Regions from separate parts of the Fictibacillus marinisediminis genome, predicted to be linked through region 3. Evidence: riboswitches for the same ligand, from Rfam matches in the RefSeq annotation. Region 3 holds a riboswitch; each other region holds the start of a gene.
The links. Region 3 has a riboswitch for cyclic di-GMP ahead of LCY76_RS23575 (hypothetical protein). Riboswitches for the same ligand answer to the same signal wherever they lie in the genome.
Positions count from the first base shown of each region.

Region 1: it holds a riboswitch for cyclic di-GMP, as region 3 does, so the genes downstream of both, LCY76_RS17030 (anti-repressor SinI family protein) here and LCY76_RS23575 (hypothetical protein) in region 3, are expected to answer to the same signal.
Region 2: it holds a riboswitch for cyclic di-GMP, as region 3 does, so the genes downstream of both, LCY76_RS08655 (GGDEF domain-containing protein) here and LCY76_RS23575 (hypothetical protein) in region 3, are expected to answer to the same signal.

Region 1 covers NZ_JAIWJX010000002.1:3,198,116-3,206,233, forward strand. The annotation lists gene kynB (arylformamidase) at 158-784, opposite strand; gene kynU (kynureninase) at 784-2,049, opposite strand; cyclic di-GMP riboswitch class I at 2,265-2,349, shown strand; gene LCY76_RS17030 (anti-repressor SinI family protein) at 2,376-2,531, shown strand; gene LCY76_RS17035 (helix-turn-helix domain-containing protein) at 2,613-2,942, shown strand; gene LCY76_RS17040 (hypothetical protein) at 2,973-3,212, opposite strand; gene LCY76_RS24055 (helix-turn-helix domain-containing protein) at 3,209-3,541, opposite strand; gene LCY76_RS17050 (class D sortase) at 3,544-4,185, opposite strand; gene LCY76_RS17055 (LPXTG cell wall anchor domain-containing protein) at 4,189-4,893, opposite strand; gene LCY76_RS17060 (CalY family protein) at 4,993-5,589, opposite strand; gene sipW (signal peptidase I SipW) at 5,678-6,253, opposite strand; gene tapA (amyloid fiber anchoring/assembly protein TapA) at 6,234-7,067, opposite strand; gene LCY76_RS17075 (CapA family protein) at 7,361-8,118, shown strand, end outside.
Region 2 covers NZ_JAIWJX010000002.1:1,577,853-1,585,970, reverse strand. The annotation lists gene addA (helicase-exonuclease AddAB subunit AddA) at 1-25, opposite strand, end outside; gene addB (helicase-exonuclease AddAB subunit AddB) at 18-3,518, opposite strand; gene LCY76_RS08655 (GGDEF domain-containing protein) at 3,647-4,576, opposite strand; cyclic di-GMP riboswitch class I at 4,694-4,780, opposite strand; gene LCY76_RS08650 (serine/threonine-protein kinase) at 4,859-5,497, opposite strand; gene LCY76_RS08645 (YhjD family protein) at 5,551-5,919, opposite strand; gene LCY76_RS08640 (WYL domain-containing protein) at 5,942-6,145, opposite strand; gene LCY76_RS08635 (STAS domain-containing protein) at 6,259-7,092, opposite strand; gene abc-f (ribosomal protection-like ABC-F family protein) at 7,171-8,118, opposite strand, start outside.
Region 3 covers NZ_JAIWJX010000004.1:156,851-164,968, forward strand. The annotation lists gene LCY76_RS23535 (hypothetical protein) at 126-458, shown strand; gene LCY76_RS23540 (hypothetical protein) at 751-1,287, shown strand; gene LCY76_RS23545 (hypothetical protein) at 1,266-1,508, shown strand; gene LCY76_RS23550 (hypothetical protein) at 1,621-1,788, shown strand; gene LCY76_RS23555 (DUF6018 family natural product bioysynthesis protein) at 2,266-2,544, shown strand; gene radC (RadC family protein) at 2,639-3,283, shown strand; gene LCY76_RS23565 (ArdC-like ssDNA-binding domain-containing protein) at 3,874-4,767, shown strand; gene LCY76_RS23570 (hypothetical protein) at 4,791-5,744, shown strand; cyclic di-GMP riboswitch class I at 5,995-6,079, shown strand; gene LCY76_RS23575 (hypothetical protein) at 6,052-6,840, shown strand; gene LCY76_RS23580 (hypothetical protein) at 6,841-7,410, shown strand.

The DNA.
Region 1 (8,118 bases), on a different contig from region 3:
CTCTCTGTTTTGGCGGGTATTTTTTTATTTTGGCGGGTAATTGCTTCATTCCGGCTTGTAAATGAATTCCGAGTCCTCGATCTGAATTGAAAAAACGTAAAAAGAGACGATTTCAGCCCGAAAATCATTCGGCTCAACCATCATCTCTTCATTCACATTATATTTCTCTCAATACCGCGCGCACAGGACTGCCATCCGCATCCTTTAACGGCAGCGGCAGCGCGATCAGCTCATATTCTCCTGGCTCCACATCATCAAGGACGATACCTTCCAGGATATTAATGCCGTTTTGAAGCAAGGCATGGTGTGCAGGAAGCGCTTTGCTGTCGAGGACATCTACAGACGGCACATCAACTCCGATAAGCCTCACACCTTTTTCTGATAAAAAAGCAGCCAGCTCTTCATCTAGATAGGTGATCTTTTCCGGAAACACGGTTCTGTCCTGCCAAGAGCCTGTTTTCAGCAGCACACGCTCCGCTCCATCCAGCGGTTGATCTGCCAAATCCTCTGGAGCGATGACCTCTTTGCCCGTAACATCTACCACTATTGCTCTGCCGGCATAGAGCTCAAGATCCAGCTCCAGTACCCGTTTTCCTTCACTATCAAAGTGATACGGCGCATCAATATGGGTGCCGGTGTGCGTGCTCATTTCCACTTTACCGACATTCACGGATCCTGATTCTGCTTTCGTCCAGGCTAAATCAAACGAGTACGGGGTGTCCCCCGGCCAGGTCGGAACGGACGAGGTCAAAGGCATGGAGATATCGATCAGTTTTCCAGCCATTACGCAATCACCTCTCTTACGTTTGAAAACTTTTCATACTGCTTCTCACCCATGATTTTTTTTAGCCGCTGAACCGCTTCATGTACATCTTCAAAAGAGGTATAAAGTGCAACAGGAGCAAGGCGGATCACATTCGGTGCACGAAAATCCGGCACGATGCCGTTCTCTTTTAAACTTTTGCAGATTCTCGCTGCTTCATCATGCTCCAGGCAAACATGGCCACCGCGACGTATATCATCCCTCGGATTTCCGATCGTAAATCCAAAGCCAGCAAGTTCGGTCTCAATCAGCTCCATCATATAGCGTGTCAGATTAAGAGATTTTTCTCTTAGCCGGTCCATTCCCGCTTCCTCAAAAATTTCAAGCGAACCGATTAATGGGGCCGTGCTTAACACGTGCGGAGTGCCGATCTGAAAGGCTCCCGCAGTATCTGCCGCCACGAAGTCATGATTCATGTCAAACTGTTTATCTTTATTGGAACCGAACCAGCCTGCTAGTCCAGGCTCTTTTCCAAAATGTTTCGCATTAATATAGAGTCCCGCAACACTGCCCGGTCCCGCGTTCAAATATTTATAGTTGCACCAGAAAGCAAAGTCAACATTCCATTCCGAAAGTTGATGAGGCACTGCCCCAATGGAATGGCATAAATCAAAACCGATCAATATTCCGCGCTTGTGGGCCTCATCCGTTAAGCGTTTCATATCGAGCAGCTGCCCGCTTCGGTAGAGCACGGAGGGCAGCACAATAAGAGCTGCTTCATCCGTCATGGCCTTGATGATGTCTTCTTCCTCAATCATCCTGCCATCACGGCTTTTCACTCTGATCAGATGCTGGCCAGGGTCCAAGCTTCTTAAAGCCAGCTGGCTTTTCAGTGCATAAATATCTGAGGGAAAGGTCAGCTCATCGGCTAAAATTTTCGTTTTTGATCCTGAAGGTTTAAAAAAAGTGGATGTGAGCTGATGGAGGTTTCCAGTGGTGGATCCAGTAATAATGACTTCCTCCGGGTTTGCTCCAATTAGTGGCGACAATTTCTTCCCTAGTTCCTCGCTAAGTGTATACCATGGATGCTTTCCGTCCATCCAGCCGTCAATACCGCATTCCTTCCAATCATTTAGCGACTCCAACAGTGATTTCTCAGCTCTTTTCGACAAAAGCCCCAGCGAATTGCCGTCCAAATACAACACGCCTTCTTTTAAATAGAATTCGTTCTTAAAGTTTTTCAGAAAATCTTTTTCGTCCAGTTCTTTCCATTTCCCTAATTCCATCACTCATTCGCCCCTTTTTTGCTCTCTCTGTTTATCTTAAACAATTCAAGGGAAAGCATCAATGAAAACGCTTACTTTACAATAATATTACAATTATGTAACGGCCAAATTACGACAGATTCCTAAAGAATAAGATACTATAATAAAATTGTGTATTAAGCACTAGTAATTGGTTAAAATTGTATGAATTAAGTGACTGTCGGGAATGCCACCCTCCAGTTAAAGGGCAAACATCGCTGAAAAGCATGGACGCAAAATCACAGGTCTAAGGTGACTTACTATGATGGCTGGATTACCTGGAAAACCACCAATTTCAGGAGGGAAACATGGAAACCGTAAAAAAAACAGAGCTTGATCGTGAATGGGTAGCCTTACTATTACAAGCCAAAAAGCAAGGTTTAAGCATGGAGGAAGTTCGTAGCTATCTTCAAAAAACGTACATACCATCAAATGAGCGAATATTTAAAGCGACATCAATGTGATGTCGCTTTTGGTCTATTTACAGCCTATCGTCCCTAAATGTATAATAGAAGCAAAAATTGTAGTAAAAAAGAGGGATTAACGTGATTGGTGAACTTGTAAAAAAATATCGCAAAGAAAAAGGTCTATCTCTATCCTCACTAGCAGAACGAGCAGGTATCGCCAAATCCTATCTCAGCTCCCTTGAGCGAAATATACAAACAAATCCTTCTGTACAGCTGCTTGAAAAGCTGGCAGCTGTCCTGGATATTCCTGTTGAAAAATTGCTGAATGAAAAAGCTGAGATCAATGAGGCGGAGCTGGATTATGAATGGGCAGAGCTCGTAAAAGAAGCTATGGAGTCTGGTGTCAGCAAAGACCAGTTTAAAGAATTTCTTGAATTCAACAAATGGAAAAATAAAAATCAAAGCTAAACCGGCACCCTTTAGCGGCGCCGGTTTTTTTCATACTGAGATATCGATGATCGGAACAAGTTCTTTAAATTGATAATGTCCGATATAGGCAGTGGATAGAGGTTCTCTCTTCTCCCACTTCAGAATTTGTTTTTTTACATAATCAAATGGGGCTCTTCCTCTTAGCTCATCATTAATAAAAATTTCACAGATGTTGCGGCCCATGTACACGACCTTTACTTTATTCCCCGCTACTTCACATAAATAGACTCCATTGCCAAGGCGGATCATTTCGCTTCATCATCCTTTGTCTGCTGTTTCCAGCTTTCATACCGTATAAACGTTCGGATTTCCTCCTGATTAATTCCCATTTCCTTTGCCTGAATGACGAGTTCCATCCACTCCTGGTCCAATATATCTGCTTCTAGATTAATGACCTTTTCCACAGGCACCTCCAGGGCTTTCGCCAGCTTTTTAATCATATGTGCGGACGGGTTATTTTTATGATTTTCTATGCTGCTCAAGTATCCTTTAGAGATTCCAGCCATCTCAGCAAGCCTTGTCACACTGAGGCCTTTCTCCATCCGGATCCTCTTAATCTGTGTTCCTAATTTCCTCACGATCACCGACTTCCTTTGCTGGTTAACAACCTTTCCTCAATTAACTTGGCCTTCACAATATACCGGTGTGTCGGATGTTTGAACGGGTGACAGGTAATTAACGTGATGATATTTTCATTTTTACTGCTATGTAAGACTGATAGGTCTGCTGGTTTGACGATTTTTTTGGCGATCATCCGGTAGATCAGCTTTTCTTTTTTGGTTTCAATCGTGATAAGGTCTCCGGTTTTCACTTCTGTCAGCCGATTGAATTGCTTGCCGTACGTATAGCTTCGGTGGGCTGCGATCGCTGCATTTCCTTCTTTACCAATCGGCGAAGTGCCGGAAACGTGTCCAGCTGCAACCTTCAGGTTGGACAGGCTGGCACCTTCTACAATCGGCAAGCGGAGATGGATCCGCTTGATCTCAAGAGTTCCGAGCATACTGTTCGGTAAAGGATCTTTCCTGACCGGTTTGGTTTCATTTTTCGTTTCAGTAAGAACAGGACCCAGCTTTTTATAGCTGCTGACTGCCTGTTTGGTTGGCGGGTGATCCCATGATTGAAGTAAGTGGTTTTCCTTGTTCGTATAATAGTAGTTTATTAGTTTTGGGTAACACATCGTTATGATGCCTGTGAGTATAAGTAGATATGCGATCCACTTCATCACTCAGTCCTTTTGAAAAGGATTGGGAATGATGGAGTTCTTCATGAGGAGCAAAATAAGACCGGATGAAAAGATAAAGAATCCTAGAATGATAGTTGGATAAGGACTGGTTTCACCCGTTTTCGGTAAAGTAGATATGTCTGGGTTGTTTGATGGCGGATCAGTATGTTTTGACGGCGGTGTATTGTTGTCTGTTGTGGTATCATCTTGATCGGTTGGTGGACTCGTATCAGAATCACCTGTTAACAAGACAAGTTCAAATTCTGTTTTCAGCCCCTGAAATTCATTGCCGGATTCCCAGGGAAATGAGATGGTTGCAGTCAATTCTTCTTCTGAATGAGAGTCCAGTTTACGCGGTGCAAGCTTTTGAAACTGGCTCAGCTGTCCATCAAATAGTATTTTGGATTTGTCTTGGATTTTTATATGAAACTTGTTAAATAATCTTTTCGAACCGCTTTTAAAATGAGATTTAGAGCTATACGTAAAAGGAGCGTCCCCTTTATTTTTCACAACTAATGTTCGAGTGGCCCAGTCTCCCGGTTTCATATTGTTAACGTTGAAGAATTCTTCGGTGGGAGAGACGGCGAGGTCGATTTTAGCGGGTACGCTTGAAGCACCGGTGCTGCCTGATGGATAAAAAGTAACGAGTGTCAGCAAAATAATGCAATAAATAGAAACTAGCTTAAATGCAGTTGATTTATGGCTCATTATTTTTCCCCCGCACTAGGCATTAATTGATGCGTTCAACCTTCTTGAATGTATTTATAAAAAGAAAGGTGGGGATATCCCCACCTCCCATTGAAAAAGTTACCTTTCAACACCTGCGCCTTGTTTGCCTTCAAAAGTCCATTTAAGTTCTAGTTTATCACCTTGGAATTTATTTTGGTCTTGGCCGTTGTCTACAAATTCATATTGAACGTAAAGAGTATCGGATGTCCCTGCTGCAAGTTTTCCGCCTCTTTCATCTAACCAAGGGATGAATACTTGGTTTTCAATAGCATCTGGTGTCATATTTTTTAGTTGATCCAATGTAGTGTAGAAAATAACTCCATCAGTCTTATCCGCGTTTACTAAGAAATTAACACGGATATGTTTACCAAAATCTTCACCGGCATTATTACCGTTAGCATCAGTTACTGTATAAGAAGTTTTCAAGAGAACCTTTGCAATATCTAGATTCCCATCATTCTTAAGTTGGAACGAACGTGTCATCCAATCACCTGGTTTAATTTTGTCAACATTAATGATAGTAGTAGGAGCGGCGTTTAAGTCTAAAGTACCAGCTGCAAATGTTGCATTTGTATCTACGCTGTCACTAAAGTACGCATAAGTCCCCCCACCTACTAAAGACAATCCTAATGCTGCTGAAGCTACCCCTAGACCTAATTTCTTTTTCAAACTCATTTTAATTTTCCTCCCTATCCCCATTTCAATGGGTATGTAGTTTTTTATATTGAACCTGCAAAGATTTTTCTCTGCAGAGTTGCAACCATTAATTGCTTGCTGGCGGTGTATCTTCTTTCTTTGTTACTTCCACTTCCCTTATGGCTTTCCAGATGGTGAGCACAGAGTAGATGAGAAGAAGAATTCCGGGAACGATCATCAATAAAGTGGTTCCTTTTTTGGATTGAGCAAATTCCATCCCGTATCCTACATAAGGAACGGTGAAGCCTTTGTACTGAGCGACTACATTGTTGGCAAGCACTGGCTCCAAGTCAGGGGCATCATTGTTATCGCCCTTTGTTACATAACTTGTGTTTGCCCCGCTGCCTTTTACTTTGTAAATTCTGTGGGTAATCAATTTATCTTCAGAAGCCTTGAAGGTGATGACGTCGCCTTTTTTGAAGCGGGTCATGTCTCCTCCTGGCTTAACTGCTATGATTGAGCCTGTATGGATACCTGGTTCCATGGATCCTGATAAGACTGTTTTTAGTTGATATCCCAGAAAGTTAGGAGTTCCTCCTGATGCTTTTGACGAGATGACTACAAATCCCATAAACAATAGAGTTGCAAATAATACAGTTGTAACAATATTACTTAGCCATTTTTTAATTTTGATTGTCTTCATTACGATCACCTTCCTTTGGTTCTGGAACTTCCACTTTTTGATCTATCGATTTTTGCTCGGCATCTTTATTTACATTTTCTTTGTCCTGTTCAGCTTCATTGGTGTTACTATCTGTTGCTGGGTCAGGTTCTTTCGTTTCATCCTTAACTTCCGCGGGCTTTTCAGCTGGTTTTTCCTCTGTTTTGTCTTTTCCTGAATCGTCAGATGCCGGTTTTTGTTCCTTTTCTGTCTCGTTCTCTACATTTTCTTTTTTGGCATCTTTATTTTCATCTTTACTTTTATCTTCATCAGTATTTTGTTCACTACATCCAGTTACAGTAATGCCATCACTCCAAAGTTCTCCGTTACCAGGATGTCCTGGTCTCTGGAACGCTTTAAACATATAAACGCCATTTTTCGTTGGTAAATATGTAAGGGTTTCTTTTTGGTTCTTCGTTAGGGCATCCATTTGTCCGGTGTCGACTTTACTGCCACCCTTTGGATTTCCTTTTTCAGCCCACCAAACTTCATATTTAACGGGGCCTTGCATTATTTCACCCTTATTTACTATTACAGCGCTAATGTTGCTGCATGAAGAATCTTTAGAGGCAGATAGAAACTCCAGTGAGCTTTTATCCCACTTTCCATCCTCGGTCTCCCAGGTCCCGGCCTGTATCGTTCCGCTAACATTTGATGTATCATTAAAGTAGGCATTTGTAGTTCCGGTCAGGCCGTAAAGGGAGTACATGAGTGAATAAAAAATAATGCCAACTTGTAAACTTAGAACAAATACCCAATTCTTTTTTCTGAATTTCCTCAGCCGTTTGCTTCTGATGTTGTCTCCCTCCTTTTCCTAAGGACTTAGACGTTTCTGAGAATCTTGCGGTTCTTTTTAACGAACAACTCGTGTTCAGTATAGAACGAATTTACCATTTAAAAAACCTGTGAATTTGGTTATTTTTGTTCTTTTTAACGTACAAATGACCTAGTTATCTTCTTAAATCGCTCGTTTTCTTAATCTTTCGTTATTTTTAAAGAACGATTCGTTCATTTTATAGAACGAATGTGATTTTGCTCTTGAAATCCCTGCTCAATCGCCTAGTATGGAGGGAGGAGGAAACGCTTACTATGAAAAAAATAACCATCATTTCAAGTATCTGTGTTGTCATCTTGCTGCTGGTCCTTATTCCTGTTCTAAAAAACAAACCGGCTCAGGAAAGAAAAACGGAGCCTGCAAGCAGCGAGAGGCAAAATAAGGACAACATTAAAAAAACAACGGATAAACCGCCAAAAAAGAAGGAACCTCAAGAGACCGTCCACACGGCAACGGTCGGGGCGGTTGGGGATATTCTCATTCATGACCGGGTATACAATAAAGCAAAAAAACGTGACGGGTCCTATGACTTTAATCCGATGCTGAAAGAGGTAAAACCCTATTTGGAGAAGCCGGATATTACGGTGGCCAATCAGGAGACGATGATTGGCGGGGAAAGGATCGGATTATCCTCCTATCCTTCCTTCAATTCACCTCAGGAAGTCGGGGATGCGCTGAAGAAGAACGGTGTGGATCTGGTCACGATTGCGAACAACCATACGCTGGATCGAGGAGAGAAAGCCATTTTAAGCGCGATCAACCATTGGAATGAGATTGGCATGCCGTATACAGGTGCTTTTCAATCATCCAAGGATCAAAGGATCATCCGTATTCTGAAGCGAAATCAGATCACCTTCTCTTTTTTGAGCTATACCTTTGGAACGAATGGCATCCCTGTACCTAAGGGCAAACCGTATCTTGTTAACCTGATCGATGTGAAAAAGATGAAAGCAGACCTTCATCAGGCAGAAAAAATTTCTGATGTTGTGGTGATCAGTCTCCACTTTGGGAA
Region 2 (8,118 bases), on a different contig from region 3:
CGGGCTTTTCTGCTATTTTAATCATCTCTCCTTCCTCCTTCCTCGTTCATTTTGGCTAATATATTCTCATCACTTTCGTCTTTTAACAGCCTGTATTGATTTTCTTCGAGCGACTGGTCGAACTGGCATACCGAACGATAGGAGCAGAAGGTACATGGCACTTTACTTTTCATTTGATAAGGGGAGATATCTATGACCCCTTCCGTAATGTCTGTGCCGACATCCTTAATGACCTTTCGAACATAATTCGTCATCGTTGAAAACTCTTCCTCGGTTGCTACAGATGAGTGAGTAGGATGAAAACCTTTCGAAGTAATGGAAACAGGTATGATATCTGATTTTTTTTCAAAGACCGTATCCATCAATTGCACCGTCTCAGTATCTGCCAGCACCAAGCCTTTCATCTTGAACTTCTTGTAAAGTTCGTGCTGCACCTCTTCAAGAGTCAGCAGCTTTTTGTTTGTAACTAATGGGTTATGGATGTGGAAATACAGAACACCGGCCGGATGTGCTTCCCTTCCGAGCCATTGTTTGGAGTGGCTGATGACAACATCAAGATACGTAAGCATCTGCAGGGCGATCCCATAATAAACTTCTGAGAGGTTTAACCCTGTCGAGCTTGATTTATAATCAATGATTCTTAACATCAGTCCGTCTGACCCTTCGGCGGAATCCACACGGTCAATTCTTCCGATAATCTCCATGGTTGTGCCGTTTGGCAATTGATATTTAAGCGGTGGAAGGGGCTGCTGTTTGCCGAACCCCAGCTCAAGGCCGATTGGAGCAAAGCCGCTGGCTCGCGCATGCTCGCTTAACATATGGGACGCTCTGCCGACAATATCCTTTAATTTGCTCTTTATATATAAATGGCGTTTCGTACTGAGCAAGATCTGGCTCTGAAGCTTTAATGCGAGGCTTTCCACCATTTCTCCCGCAATGCGGTAACAATCCTTCCTAGAAAGATCGCGCCAGCTCATGTGGTTGGAGCCCAGAAAATCATCCATGTTCTTTAGAGCAGCATGAAACAGCTGACCGATATCAGGTGCTTCCAATCTATACAGCTTTCTTTCCTGGAGCTTCAGCCCATAGGAAAGAAACTGTGAAAAAGGACATGACTGGTGCAGTTCCATCCTTGAAACGCTGGCCGTAATCTCACTTCCGTATAACTCTTTCGTTACAGCCGGTGTGAGGTTGTTTTCCTGATTAAAATAAAATAGACTTCCCAGCACGGTTTCCCCCAGCCATTTCCACCTATCCTGAACGGTAGTCCAATTATAAACATCCCACCAAACCCCTGAGATGGGATAGCCTTTCTTCCATTCACGCAGCTGGGTATTGAGATAGGAAATCGCCTTTTGAGGATGCTGGATATAAACCAAATCGTTGCCGTTTTCCGGATCGCTTTGAATCAATTCTTCTTTAAGTCCAGGGAACAATGATTTCACCCTGCCGATCACCATGGAAGGAAGCAGATTCTTCCCCTCCTCATCTGCCAGCGGATAAGAGATATACAGCTTGTCTGTGGCATTCGCCAGTGAAAGATAGATGAGGAATTGTTCATCTAAAAGCTGCCTTCTTGAACCAGGAGCAAGAGGCAGGCCGTTCTTTTCAAGAACATCCCTGTCATCTTCTGAAAGTATTCCTTCCTCCTTCGGCTTTGCCGGCAGAACCCCGTCATTGACACCCATAATGAAGTGGCATTTTACGCCTGAGTAACGGGAGCGGTCCATCGTTCCGGCCAGCACCTGATCGAGGGCAGGCGGTACAAGGGCAAACTTTAGGCTTTCTAAGCCTGTATCCAGCATTTTGATCCATAGATCAAGCTTGATGCTTTCTTCACCCGTAATCTCTACCATCTCATCTAGAAGCTCTACAACTGCATCCCAGACCTGATCATGTTCACGTGCAATCCTGAGCTTGCCTTCCTGCTGTGCTCTTTGACTGAGACGTTCAAGCTTCATCGGGATATGCAGACGTTCAAGATAAAGAAACAGCACCTCACAGAACCCCCGGACATTGTCCGCGTTGTTCAAGTCATGTGAAAGTTTGTCCAGCGGAGACGCAACCATATGCCTGACTTCGTTCAGCCGCTCCTGCTTTTCTTTTTCCTCATCTGTCTGGACGAATTCATGTTCTTCCAGCGCCTGAAAACGCTGCACCTTCCACGGCTTCTTCTCTATCCAGCGATACCCCTGAATACCGTATGCGAGCACATAATTCTCCAGTTCATCCATTTCATGGCGAAGTTCCGCCCATGAAAAATCACTGTCTACAGGATAAAGCAGATCTGTTTTTACAGCACGGAAAACCGATTCGTACCGCCAGTTGCTTGTCACAGCTTCCAGCGACGAACGGATCAATTCAACGAGCGGATGGTGAAGCATCGGTTTCTTCTGATCTAAAAAGACAGGAATTTCATATTCCTCAAAGACCGTTTCAATCAAGTCGTAATAATCATTCATGTTTCGAATGGAGAGGGCGATCTCCCTGTATCGGTAGTTTTCATCACGGACAAGGCGGATGATCTCCCTGGCAGCGGCTTCGATTTCCGTTCTCCGATTAACGGCAGATTGAACAGAAATGCCGTTTGACGCATCAAGTTCCATAGCTGGCCTGCGGTCGAACTGGCTTTCTAAATGAGCCAGAGAGGGTGTACCGCTGAACCTTGGCGTTTTTTCCAGAATAACCGGCTCTCTTTCAAACACACCCTCTTCCTGTGCTATTTTTTTAATGGAGAGAAGTGTATTTTTCGGAGTATAGAACAGATCAAGCTCATGGGGATGTCCAGCACTTTCGTATGAATCAAGAGTCAGGGCAACTGTTACATGATCTGCATGTTTCAGCAGCATCCGAATGACTTCAAGTTCCTGCGGCGTGAACTGGTGAAAACCGTCTATGTAGAATTCAGCCTCTTTTATATACTCTGAATAAGGAATCTTCTCTGCCAGCAGCCTTAAATAATCCTCGGTATCCACGTATTTATGAACCAATGCTTTTTCTAATTCTCCGTAGATCAGGGCGAGGTCCGTAAGCTTGTCCTGAAGAACATTTCCTTTTTCATCGCTGTTAAATTGCAGCAGCGTCTGAGCGTTCCAGTCGAGCTGCTCGGCATCCACGCAGTATCGCTTGAATTCAGTGATCATATTTTCCATAAGTTCATAGAATCCATTCTGATCTGACGCTTTTTTAAATACCTTTAGATACTGTTTTTTGTTTTCTATTATTTTTCTGAGCATCATGTTCATACCGACACTTGTAATATGAAGTCTGGTCATCCCTCCGACATCACCTAGGACTTTCCATGCCAGACGGGAAAAACTGAACACCTGGGCACGCATCATTCCTTCGAGGCCAGGTGTCTTTGCCAACTCATATTCGGATTGAAATGTCATCTGATCGGGCACCAAATAGATAATGGGTTTTCCCTCCGGATTTGCAAAAAGAGACTCTCTGATCTCGCTTAAACTGCGGTCACTCTTTCCGCTTCCGGCTCTTCCAAGAATAAAGCGCAAACTCATATCCTCACCTCTGTCAACCTAATAATCTTAAACCTATTATCTCATAAAACAGTATGTAAAAGAATGATAACGACTGCAGAAAAGCCTGCCTTTAACTGGAACAAGGCAGGCACTGAACATTCTATTCATTATTGCTTTATGTCTCTTTTATTCATGTACATTCTTTCATCCGCAAGACGCAGGTAATGATCAATATTGTCAACCGCATCCGCATGCAGGCGAATGGTTCCATAGGCCAGCGAGACCTTTTCATTCCACGAACGCAAATACAGATCAATCTGGCCGGCCAGCTGATAGGCTGTTTGTTCTGTATGGCCGGGAATCAAGAATACAAACTCGTCGCCTCCAAACCGGAAGCCGAGATCCATTTGCAGCTTTTCCGCAAAGAAAGCGATCTGCTGCAGCAGCTCGTCTCCCATATGATGCCCGAACTGGTCATTGATCTCTTTAAAATCATTGATGTCCATCATAATCAGTGACAGTGGATATTGGCCCCTTTTTGCCTTCAGGACCTCTGTTTCCAGGCAATGATAAAAGTAACGCCTGTTATATAGGTTCGTCAATGGGTCTCTGATGCTCAGTTCTTTCAGATCGGTTACTTGTTTTGAAAAATAACCGCTTAAAACCCCGATCATTAAAGAATTGGCAGCATGTCCCCATCTCTCCAGAAAAAACAGTTTGTTTTCAGCTGTTTCTTCCTTAATCAGGTTCTGAATAACACTGTTGCCCGCCTGCCTCAGACTCTTTGCTAAAAGAGGAAGGAGCTGATGGGGGATAGCCCTTTGCCCGGCAAAATCATGTCCCTGCTTGAAACCCCGATCTTCAATTCGTTCCATGCAGGAGTTAAATTCTTCATTATGTATAAAAATGCCTTTTATCAAGGCAGTTAACATCCATTTAAGATGCATCTGGTATTCTGAATCTGTATAGGCCAGGAAGGGAACAAACAGTTCATTCTTTTCCAGATGAAGAAGATGCCTCTCGATAATGCTGGGAATGGATTCGATATGAAGGTTATAAAGACGGCTTTTGAGGTCGGCGATGTCCGTTTCTGGCATAGGTTGGATCCCTCTATTCAATATAGTATTTAAGAAGTGACCGGCTTTGAACAAGATGTATTTGGCCGAACATAACAAAAAAAGCCATCTCCCCTGCAGGGAAATCGCTCTTTCCCCTTTGGCAACCCGGCTGCCATAGTTTCTACAAACGTTAGGCCCGCGGCTTTGCGTCCCACCTTTTCAGATGGTTTGCTCTGAGACAAAGGTCTCTTCTATTTATCCGATATAGTAATTATATACCATATAACCTATTTTTACCAACACCAAACACGAACCTTAGACCTATTTTTTCATTTTCCATCTTTTGTACCATCGATAGCCGATTCGTACACCATTCAGCACCGGATAAGGAACTCTAAGAGGGAATCTATAAAAGAACGGCTGATAGATCTTAAAATAAGCCTTTCTTAAATCTCTCCATTTATAGCATTCCTCTTTCTTGCAAAAATCTGAAACATCCACAATGATTCCCCGCCCATTAGAAATCATTACATTTTTCCCGTGAACATCCCGGGGAAAAAGGCCGCGGTTTCGAGCATAGCACAGTGCTTCATCCACGTCACGAATCACGTTTTCGGAAATTTTCACCCCTTTATGCAGGCAATCATAAAGTGTTATTCCTTCGATTCGCTTTAGGATCAAGTGGCGTTCTCCATATCCGTAACAGCGTGAATATCCAGGGTGCTCCCCCAGCTGCCGGTAAACAGATATCTCTTCAAGCAGGTCTTCATGATTTCTGCCATAAATCTTAACGACTTGGTCAGGGAAATCAGGACGGACGAAAACGGCAGCATAATTGCCGCAGCCCAGAAGCTCCCACGGTTCAGGAGCGAACAGAACTTCCACAGGATCACCGGGATTCCTGCTAATTATTTTTACTTCTTGTGTTAACTCCTCTGCTAACTGCGTATACTTTTTCATGATTCACCTGGCCCGATTCCTAAGTCTCTCGCCGAAAGCTTTGAACAGCTTTGCTATTTGCGCTCTATCAGCGTACCAAAAAGAAAATGTTTCATCAGCAATTCTGCTTTATTTCGAAGATGGACGTTCGGGAATCTCATAACTTCCTGATATCCCCGGATAAAAATCTGATATTCTGTGATGTCATCCACTGGCCTTCCATCCGTTACTTTAATTTTACGGGCCATCATTTCTTTTTTCACATCTTTTAATTCAAAACTGATGGCATTCATCACATTCTCGATGAGTGTGACATACGGCTGCCTTAATTTGAAAGGAGAAACGGCAATCACTTTTAAATCACGGTTAAAGATGGTAAGCAGCATAGGATACATAATATATTTATCTACTAGTATACGATCTCTTTCATCGCCATATAACATTTTTGTTCCTCCCGATCGCCGTTCAGGCCGTTTTTCCGGCAACCGACAAAATATTAGACAGCTTAAACGTACGGATTTGTTTTCGAAGACAGCAATAGGCGGTTAACGTTTCTCCTTCACAAGAAATCGGAAAAACGTAACGCTGAGTAAACTGCCCGCCGCCAGACTGATAGATCATCATAAAGGGAGAACGTTCAGACACACAACGCATCAGCAATCGATTCATTTTAGCCACCGCCTTACCATTTATTTATTCACAGTATATGCGAACAAACGTTCTTTATGCAACTAGAAAAATATGCCTATCCTTAGTAAGGATAGGCATATACCCTAATAATATTACACGCTTTGCAATAATCCTTTCTGTCCCAGTGCCTGATGAAGGCTTCCTGCGATGGAAAATCCCTCAAAGCTAATTCCCAGAGCAACAACGGTCTGAGCAAGTTCTGGCCGCATGCCTGTCAATGTTACATCCACACCGAGAAGCTTTAAGGATGTAATCACTTGAAAAAGGTTATGGGCGACCATCGTATCAATGATTGGAACACCTGATAAATCAATATAAAGGTGCTCAATCTGCATCTCCATACATTCATTAAGAGCGATCTCCATGATCAATTTCGAGCGGTGTGTATCAATGGGACCGACGAGAGGCAGGACCCCGACCGTCTGCGTAAGGCGGACAACAGGAACAGACAGCTCTTCAAGTGCATCTCTGGCCAAGTCGAGCAGATGATGATTATAGTCCACATAGGCCACGCTGAAAGAATAAACCACCTTATCCAATAATGGATCAATAATAGTCACAGCCTTCATGACTGTATGGTTATCGTAATCATTTCTTTCCACTTCTTTTCCAATGAATTCCCAGATGATCGTCCGGTAAAGCCGTGTAGAATCGAGGGCTGTATCAAGGGACAAATTGATTTCTACCGCAATTTCCCCGCTTTTTTTTCCCCATTCTAAAAATCTTTTTTCTGATTGTTCGAGGTTTGAGAATAATGCTTCACCGATGAATTGAAACAGTTCAATGCGCCAATCGATTAAAAGCTGCTTTTGCTGGTCATTCGGCGGATTGATCCCATTCTTTATCCGATTCTGTGTTACGGCCTCAGCAAGTTCCACTTTATGCTGAACAATGCGGTCTCCCAGAGCTCTTAAGTCCTTGTCCATCGTCTACCCCTCTATCTCTCATATCGTTTATATTGTCCTATCATCATACACTATCGCAGGCTTACAATAAACGATTTCCTACCTTTGAAGCCGAGCCTCATCATAAGTGCCTAAATATTCTTTGATCTCTCCTTCATGAACCCAGGCCACACGGTTGAAGAGCTTATTTAAGAAATACCGGTCATGCGATACAGCTACCACAGTTCCGTTATATTCTTCCAGGGCATCCTCCAGGACTTCACGTGAATCAATATCCAGATGGTTGGTCGGCTCATCAAGCAGCAGCAGATTGACATCCTGGTTGACGAGCTGTGCAAAGCGAAGGCGGGTATTCTCTCCTCCGCTTAAATCCCTCACCTTCTTGAACACGGACTGTCCATAAAATAAAAACTTGGCAAGCAAATGCCTTGCTGTCCCTTCATCAACAGGAACAGCTTCGCGAAAAGCAGACAATACCGTTTCATCCGGGTGACTGTTCAGTCCGGTCTGGGAAAGGTACCCAAGTTTAACGGATCTTCCAATCTCGATAAGACCAGTGACTTCCTGCTCCCCTAAGATCGCTTTTAACAAGGTAGACTTTCCTGTCCCATTGTTGCCTACAATTGCAACCTTTTCACCAAAACGGATAAAAAGATCAACTTGTTTCAGTATCTCCCTGCCAGGATAGCTTGCCGTCACATCCAGCATAGAAAGGACTTCTTTTCCGCTTCGATCCTTCATCTGAAACGAGATTTCTGTCTTTCTGCGGTTAAGTACCGGACGTTTGATTTTCTGCATCCTTTCTATAGCCCGTTCCATGCTGCGGGCCCGTCTGTGAAGATCGCCATTGTCACCCCTGATCGCCCAGTCGCGCAGACGCTTAATGGCCTCCTGCATTTTTTTTATTCTTTTTTGCTGTTCCTGATACTGAGCAAATTCAGCAAGCAGGCGTTTTTCTTTTTCAGCTGAAAAAGCACTATAATTCCCGTGATAGAGGATCACTTCTCCGTCTTCCAGATCATAAATTTTGTTCACGGTACGATCCAG
Region 3 (8,118 bases):
ATATTTCCTTTGGGGAAATAGTCACTATTTCAAACTATTTTTTGAGAAAATAACAAAAAAGAAGATTAGACCTCTCGAACTGAGTTATTTTATTATAAAATACACGGTTTGAAAGGAAGCTTGAGATGTTAGCGACTAGGGAGAAGATGATAAAATTGACTCGAAATAAAGTAGAATATTTCTACAAACGAACATTCCAATACTTTACAGAAAGAGAAGTAATGGAAGTTAGATATATAGTGAAACAAACAACAGATGGAAGATTACATCATGAAAAGCGAAAAGTAATTAAATCAGAAATTAATTATGTTCCACGTTCAAAATTCTCCGAAAAAGATTTTAAATCTTTAGAAGTTGAACCGTTAACTACCCAATTCCCTTTATCCCTTGAACAATTAGAAAGAGTAATAGAAAAAGGATCATTATTTGATGAAAGGATCATAAGCATTTTTAAATAAATCAGACACTCGTGGCCTGGTTTTTTTAAATTATTTAAGTCTGCTATCAGCCCACTTATTTTTTATTAATTTGGATAATTTGTAATGGATATCTGTAATGCGATTGCTTACAATGTAGTATCTGGTGGTAAACACTAATGCCTCCAGCTCAAAAAACTCCTTTTTCGCGCCTGGATCATTATTGACCGAGATACAGAAATCCACGAAAGGATACAGAGTTGGTCGTGGTAAGAAGATTTACCTTCAAAAAAATGTTATAATAAGGACATGATAAAGAAAGTGAAACGAAAATATGATAATTGATGCTGTCACCAAAAGAAGAGTAGATGTATATTTTCGAGAAGTCACCAAAGAAGAAATAAGAGCTAATAAATATAATAAACGCGGCGGCTGGGCTTTTAATTGGTTAACCCCACTTAAAGATGGTTTTAGAGTATTCGCCCTTATAACAGAAACAGAACCAGAAGTGGCTCAAGGATTAATTGCAATGCGCGCACTGCATGATCCAGACTTCAATTGCGTTCATCTTGAAAACATTGAAGCCGCTCCACAAAATAAACGCTTTCTTGGCCCAAAGGGTTTTAACAACGCTCAACGTTATGAGAACGTAGGAAAGTGTTTGGTTGCTTTTGCCTGCCAGTACAGTTTAGACCAAGGCTTAGAAGGATATGTAGAACTTATAGCGAAGAATTCAGTATTACAATTTTACTCTGATTTAGGTGGGATTCCTTTCGGGAGAAAAGTAATTTTCGATGAAAGAGGTGCCCTTAGATTGATAAGAAAACATTTTCCAGGAGGTGCTAAGTTATGGCGAAAATCCAAGATTTAATATTACCGTCTAAGAAAGGGTACACTGTAAAAAAGGTGAGTGACAATATGACTCGTAAAGATTTTGAAAGTGGCTTCCCAGACGGCGTTTATGGCTGGCCAAGTAAACCTGGAGAACCCAGACTTAAAGTAAAAAAGTTATTAACATACTGTAGGAAACATGGTATTGCCCCAAATGATCTATCTGAAGAGGATAGAAAACAATTTTACTCTTATGATTGATTTGTATGATCAAATTCATAAATTTGAGAAATGTTTTCCAAACTGCGTTTATACACTTCTAACAGATCTTAAAAAGCCGCGCTTGAAAGTCAGAGCATTAGCGGAATACTGCATGAAATATGGTAAAGAGCCAGAAAAGCTTACAGAAAAAGAACGACAACAATTTATGATTATTAAATTTAACCGCGGTAGGGAAACCTGCCGCTTTTTATTATGTCTAAAAGGAGAGATTGAACGGCCAACATTTAATGAACAACTATGGAGCTACCTATTGTTATGAGAATAAGTTTTATCAGTTTTTTTGACCATTTTCCTGGTTGTGTTAGTGAATATTTGGCAGGAAGAATACAAACTCATGGATTTGAATGATGAGCCGTAAAACTCAAAATGAAACTAAAACGCCTTAAAGTCTATACCGATATAATTAATACACCAAACATTTATCTAAAAAAGAAGGCTATTTTCGCATAGCCTTCTTTTTTTGTTTAAATTTTAATCTTAATTCTGGAAGGTTTGGTAATGGTCAGTTTTAAAAACAAATTGTTGAAACAAAATACCAATAATGGTATATTTATCATATAGTTTTTTCCATTAAATCTTTATTATTTTGCCTCACTTTGTTGAGAGCTGGTTACGTAGAATCTATAGCAATCTTTTGGATTGATTTTTATACACACGTTTTACGTGTGTATTTAAAAACACTCTGAGAGGTTGCTTTTTTGCGTTTTCTGCAAAATTACTTTTAAGGGGAGATTTCATGTTTAAGAAAATGATCAATCGAAGAAAGTTTGTAGATGCTCGTGATATCAAAACGGGGAAGGTTTATCAATTTGATTGTAGAACCTCAGACTATGTTAGAGCGTTTAGGGAAGCTTATACTTTCGTTAAATCATTAGAGAAAGAGCTTGATACTACATTGGTATGGAGATTTAAAGGTGAAGAGCTATATCGCTTCGGAGCAGATGCTTATATACCTGTAACTCTAACCATGAAGCTCAGAAGCTTTTTTAATGATTTATTTGAATTAGGAGCTTAATTTTATCATTCACAACTGATTAGAGAGTGAGCCATTATTTTGGGATAACCCCGAAGTAATGGCTTTTTTTATTTTAGAGATGAGGAGAGTTCAAATGAAAAGTCAATATCTTGTAGCTAAAGAATCACTTGCTGTTTACGGTGCAGATCAGATAGATCTTCAGGCACTGCTATCAAACATTTTAGGGCCGAAAACTCCTGCGGAAACAACAGGTTTTCTTTCTGCTTTAGGAATCCGTAGATTAGTTGAATTAAGTGAGACAGAATTATCAAATGTTCCTGGCTTATCAAAATCAAATTGTATCAAGCTGAAAGCAGCTTTTGGTTTGTTCCAAAAATTAAGCAAGTCTTTACCAGAGAAGAGAATTGCTATTAAAAGTCCAGAAGATGCTGCGGATTGCATTATGGAGGAATTACGTTATGAAAAACAGGAGCGATTTCTCGCACTTTATTTAAATACGAGAAATGAAATCATTCGGAAACGTATAATCTTTGTTGGTACGCTTAACTCCAGCGTTGTACATCCAAGAGAAGTATTTAAAGAAGGCATCAATTCCAATGCAGCTTCAGTTATTGTTGCTCATAATCATCCTTCAGGTAATCCACAACCTTCTAGAGAGGATATTGATGTAACAAAGCGTTTAAAAGAAGTCAGTTCTGTTATTGGGATTGATTTGTTGGACCATATTATCATCGGAGATGGAAAGTATATCAGTCTAAAAGAAAAGGGATATATTTAAGGAGAAAATGATTTAATCAACTTACTTTTTAACTTACGATTTAGTTGAACTCCATCATTGAACAACATTTGATTAAATAAAAATAGCCCAGGCTCTGTACCCTGGGCAGTGGTTCGTTTGAAGAATTATAACATTAAAAGTGGCAAAGGCAAAGTGATGATGGTTATTGGCGGATATTTAGCCGAGCTTATTATAAAAAATAATAACTGATTTAGGTATAATCAGATGAAAAACAATGATTAAATAGTGGCGACAAAGCGGCTTATATCTCTTCTTTATTCAAAGATATTCACTTTCTTTAAATCCATCTTTACAAATTTATACAATGATTTTATACTATACGTATACCTCTTTACTGTTTACCTTTTTGTTTTGCTATTCTATTTGAAATAGCAGGTTAATAATCAATCTACGGTCTCTGGGACTGACGTTTACACTACAAGTGTGTAAAAATCAGCTCAGAGGCCTTTTTGCGTTTCTGGCAGCTATTCAACAAACGAATAGGCGTTTTCCAAAACTAGTATAATCGGTGCTTTCGCTCCCTTATACTCGTTTTTTATATAAATACAATGATTATTGGAGGGTTTAAAATGGATAAAAGTATGCCTAAGAGGAACTGGAAGAAAAGCTGCCCAACCATTGAAGAAAAATTGAAGCAGCTACAGCAGACATTAGAAGATGGCGTGAAGAACTTTTCTTATTCTCCAGAACATTTCAAGGCTATTCTGGAAATGAAAGCACTTATGCCAAGCTATTCATTTAAAAACATGCTTGTTGCAAAAGCACAGCTTCCTCATGCTTCCTTTTTGGCATCTTATTCGCGATGGCAAGAACTTGGAAGGAATGTAGTAAAAGGTGAGAAAGCCATCCGCATTTTCAAACCAATCTTTGGATCAAATAAGAACAAAGATCCAAAAGAAGATGTCTTGGAGTCTGATGAAGAAATCAAATTGGTTGGTTTTTGTCCAATACCGGTGTTCGATTTTAGTCAAACCGAAGGTGAATCGTTACCGATTGATCAGATAAAGATTGAATTGGTCGGAGATTGTAGCGAGGCTCGTGAAATTATTGAAATGGTGCATGAAGTAGCAGATTGTCCAATTTCTTATGGTAATACGGGATCTGCGAACGGTTATTATATGCCAGGCACTCATGAAATCGTTGTGAGTGACAAAGTTTCGATAAATCAACGAGCCAAAACTTTAGTTCACGAATATGTCCATTCGCAGGTGCATCGATTAGGAAACATGAGCACTTCTAAAGAACGGGAGGTTGTAGCAGAAGGAACAGCCTTCATTGTTTGTTCATTCTTCGGATTGGACACCAGCTCTTACAGCTTTGAATATGTAAAGGGTTGGAGCCAAGGAGACGGAGACGCGCTATTGAACTATGGGTCTCAAATCTTCGATATCACAAAAACAATCATTGAGCGGTTTCGGGAACGAGACGGGAGTAAAGATAACGAACTGCTAATGGCGGTTTAATTAACTTTATAGGGGGATAAAAAGTGAACATATTGCTGATGGTCTTAGGATCCATCTTTATGGTCTTGTATATCATAATTGATTGGTATTCCTTTGATAAAGGTCTGATCCATTTAAATACACAATATACAGCTGAAGAGCAGCCTGACGATGGGCTTCTCTATCAAGCTACATATGACGAGTTTGGTAAGGCTGATTTTTCTAAGTGGATTGAGGAGAATTGTGAGGTTTCTGAAAAAACAAACACAACGTTCCAAGAACCTCAAACGAATTTTCAAAGTTCTAGTGCTGTGACTTCCTTAATTGCGGGTTCACCACAAAAAGACTTACTCGCAGAGCTTGAAAAGGAGTTAGAGAAGACTGAAATGGACAAAGGAGAAATCCTTCGTAATCGGCTTACTGGATTAGCTGAATGCGGTGATGATTTGGAAGCTATCATTCAAACTCAATATCAGCTATATGAGGTTGAAGGAAAATATAAAAGCATGGATGATTTAAAAGGGCAATTTCCTGAGTATTTTACGCCCGCTATCCCTTCTCCAGTAGTATTGGATGAAGATGTTCCACCTGTAATTACTGAATGTATTCCGGAACATTCTTTTGCGGAAGAAGGATCTATGCAGCTTAAGCAGCTGAATCCCAGCGATTATATCCTTAATATCAATTCAGAAGAAGACACAAGCTTACTAGATATTGATCTTCCTGTTTGTCATCAGCATCGTTCAACAGCTCAGATTGCTCAAAATTTAGAGGGTACTCAAGTCTGGTATGGCCGTGTAATCGGCATTCAAGAACGCTTTATCCATTTCAGAGATTTGTCAAAAAGAAAATGGCTGAAAGTAGGGAAAAGAGCCAGGTTTTTATCTAATGGAGACCTGCTGCTCGTTCACGTTAATCGAAAAGGTAATTTAGTTTCCGTTGTAAAAATAGTGAGAGTAGAGGAAGCAGCAGCTAATTCTATGCAAATGATTGGTTAGTCAACTGCGGGACAAATTGATTTTGTCCTTCCTCTAGATTTACATCATATTGGTTGAATCTAGAGGGTGGATAATATTTCACCGCTTTTATAAGGAGGTGCTTAAGGATATTAAATTACTATTGTTTATTTACACTTTATTGCTTTTTATGATAAAAAATGACAAAATTCGAATAATTTAGTAGAAAAGGACTGCGACTTTATTATTATTTTTGGTATAATGTAACTGTATAGTTAAATATTGTGATTTTGAACCGAAAAGGCAAACTTGGGGAAATCCAAGGACGCAAAGCCAAGGGGCTTCATCCATGATGGAAAAGCTAGCCGGTTACCGAAACCAGAAGTCTGTCGTGGATACTGTTTTCAAACGGTATCTTTTTGTATTTATTTTTATAAAGAAAGATGGGGTACGCATGGGGAATTTGGATAAAAGCTTTGAACAACTTAAAAAAGAAATTAGAAAGGATGGCACAGCCATCAAAAAGTTTAAATTTGAGTATATATCCGGTGAATCTCCTTTTATAAGCTTTAAAGGAATTCAACACATGCAAATGAGCAATACATATTTTGAAACTTTAGAAGAACATATGGAATATGCGTACTACCAATGGTTACAAAAGTTCACCGATCGTTTTGAAGCCTTTACTATTAGTGCAGACGTAAATGATGAAGGTGAAATAGAACACGAGGATTTAGAAGTTGAGATAGGAATTAATATTCCCTCTAAAATGCAAAAGAACTGGGTTAGCTTTTTGGATCGTCCATTAAGAAAGTTAATGGTCCTCTCTCAAAATATTACAGGATTACAATTCGTATATCGGAACTACAGAATGATTCAAGTTATATTCAAAATTAAGGTGGGCAGCACTAAGCTTCGAAAATGGGGCACAGATCAAAAATTTAATCAAACTGTTTATTCTCATTGGGTTGCAAGTTTAAGTGATTTTATGGAAAACAATGATCTCAAAAATTCTCTCGACACGCATAATAAATACTTTTCTGTTTCATTCTACTGCCCAGTCCTGCAAGGGAAATTAGCTCAAGAGCTAATGGAAATGGAAGTAAGACACCGTTTTTCGGAGGCTTGGGGAAATTAAATGAAAAAACTGCTTTCATTGATTTTCTTGCTTCTGATTTTAGGTCCCCAACCCGTCCTGGCAGATTCATTTAATGTAAATAAGTTCAATACTCAACTGGAGCAAAAAGACGACACAACCAAGGTTTTAGGAAATATGCAGCAGGATGCCGGTCAGCTCACTCCAAAGATTTATAACGTTGGAATTAAGCTTATCACCGTTGTTTTTGTCCTTTCGATTTTAAGTTACGCGGTTGCCATTCCATTTAAACATCCAGTATGGCTAAAATGGTCGTCAACTTCCATGATTTCGTCCTTAATTGCCATAATAGGGTTCCGTCTCGTTCCAATCTTTGTATTAACGAGAGACTTAAATAATTTTACAACACTCACCAATGATTTTATCGGTTTACTAACCAGCGTTGGCATTTACCTTGCTATAGCTATGGTTATCATTGGACTTGTCATACGTCTCTTCTACAAAATGTTCGGGCAGCCAGAATACTTCCGCTGGAGCAAACGATTATATGTAGGATCCATTATCGTAACTTTACTTTCCTTGATTGCTCCTGCTGTTTTAGGATCAGTTTAAACATTTTACACGAGAAAGGGGATATACATTATGCTAAAACTAGTTATTGATAATTCTAAGAAACCTGCTGATACCAACCAATTCATTGAGAAAAAGACGTGTCAAACTCAGTGCTGAGCCTAAACCTAGAGGATGGGTATAAACGAAAAATCCTCCCACTTATGTGAGAGGATTTCCCTGTCGATGAAAAGCGTTAAACGCTTTATTTAGTTAAACTCAGTATAAAATATTTTAATGTTTTTGGCAACTATTGACTTGTAAAATTTGTTTACCAAATTTACTCATAATATGATATAGTAAATTTGTCGATGAAATGTGTCTGGGAGAACTATACCCATTTTTAGGGAGGAGTCTATCCTTAAACGCATTTAATTCGACGTGCATACAAAAAGTGGACGTTTTTTTGTATTCTAATTTTACATAAATAGTAAAAAAATAGCTGATCGCGCCAACGACCAGCTTTCCTCACTAGAGGATGTAAAACACACTGTTTAAACTTACAACTTTCAACGGACAACTTTATAAAATCCACCCTTTTAAAAATGCCACTTTTTAAAAGGCTGCTTTCTTATTGCCTAAATTTGTATTGTTTATAATCCCTATTATAAACAATGCAGCTCCACATTTCAATGATATTAAAGGCAAAAAAGCAGTGGATTTTCAACATTATTCTACAAAAATCATCGCTAATTTATCATTGATGGAGTG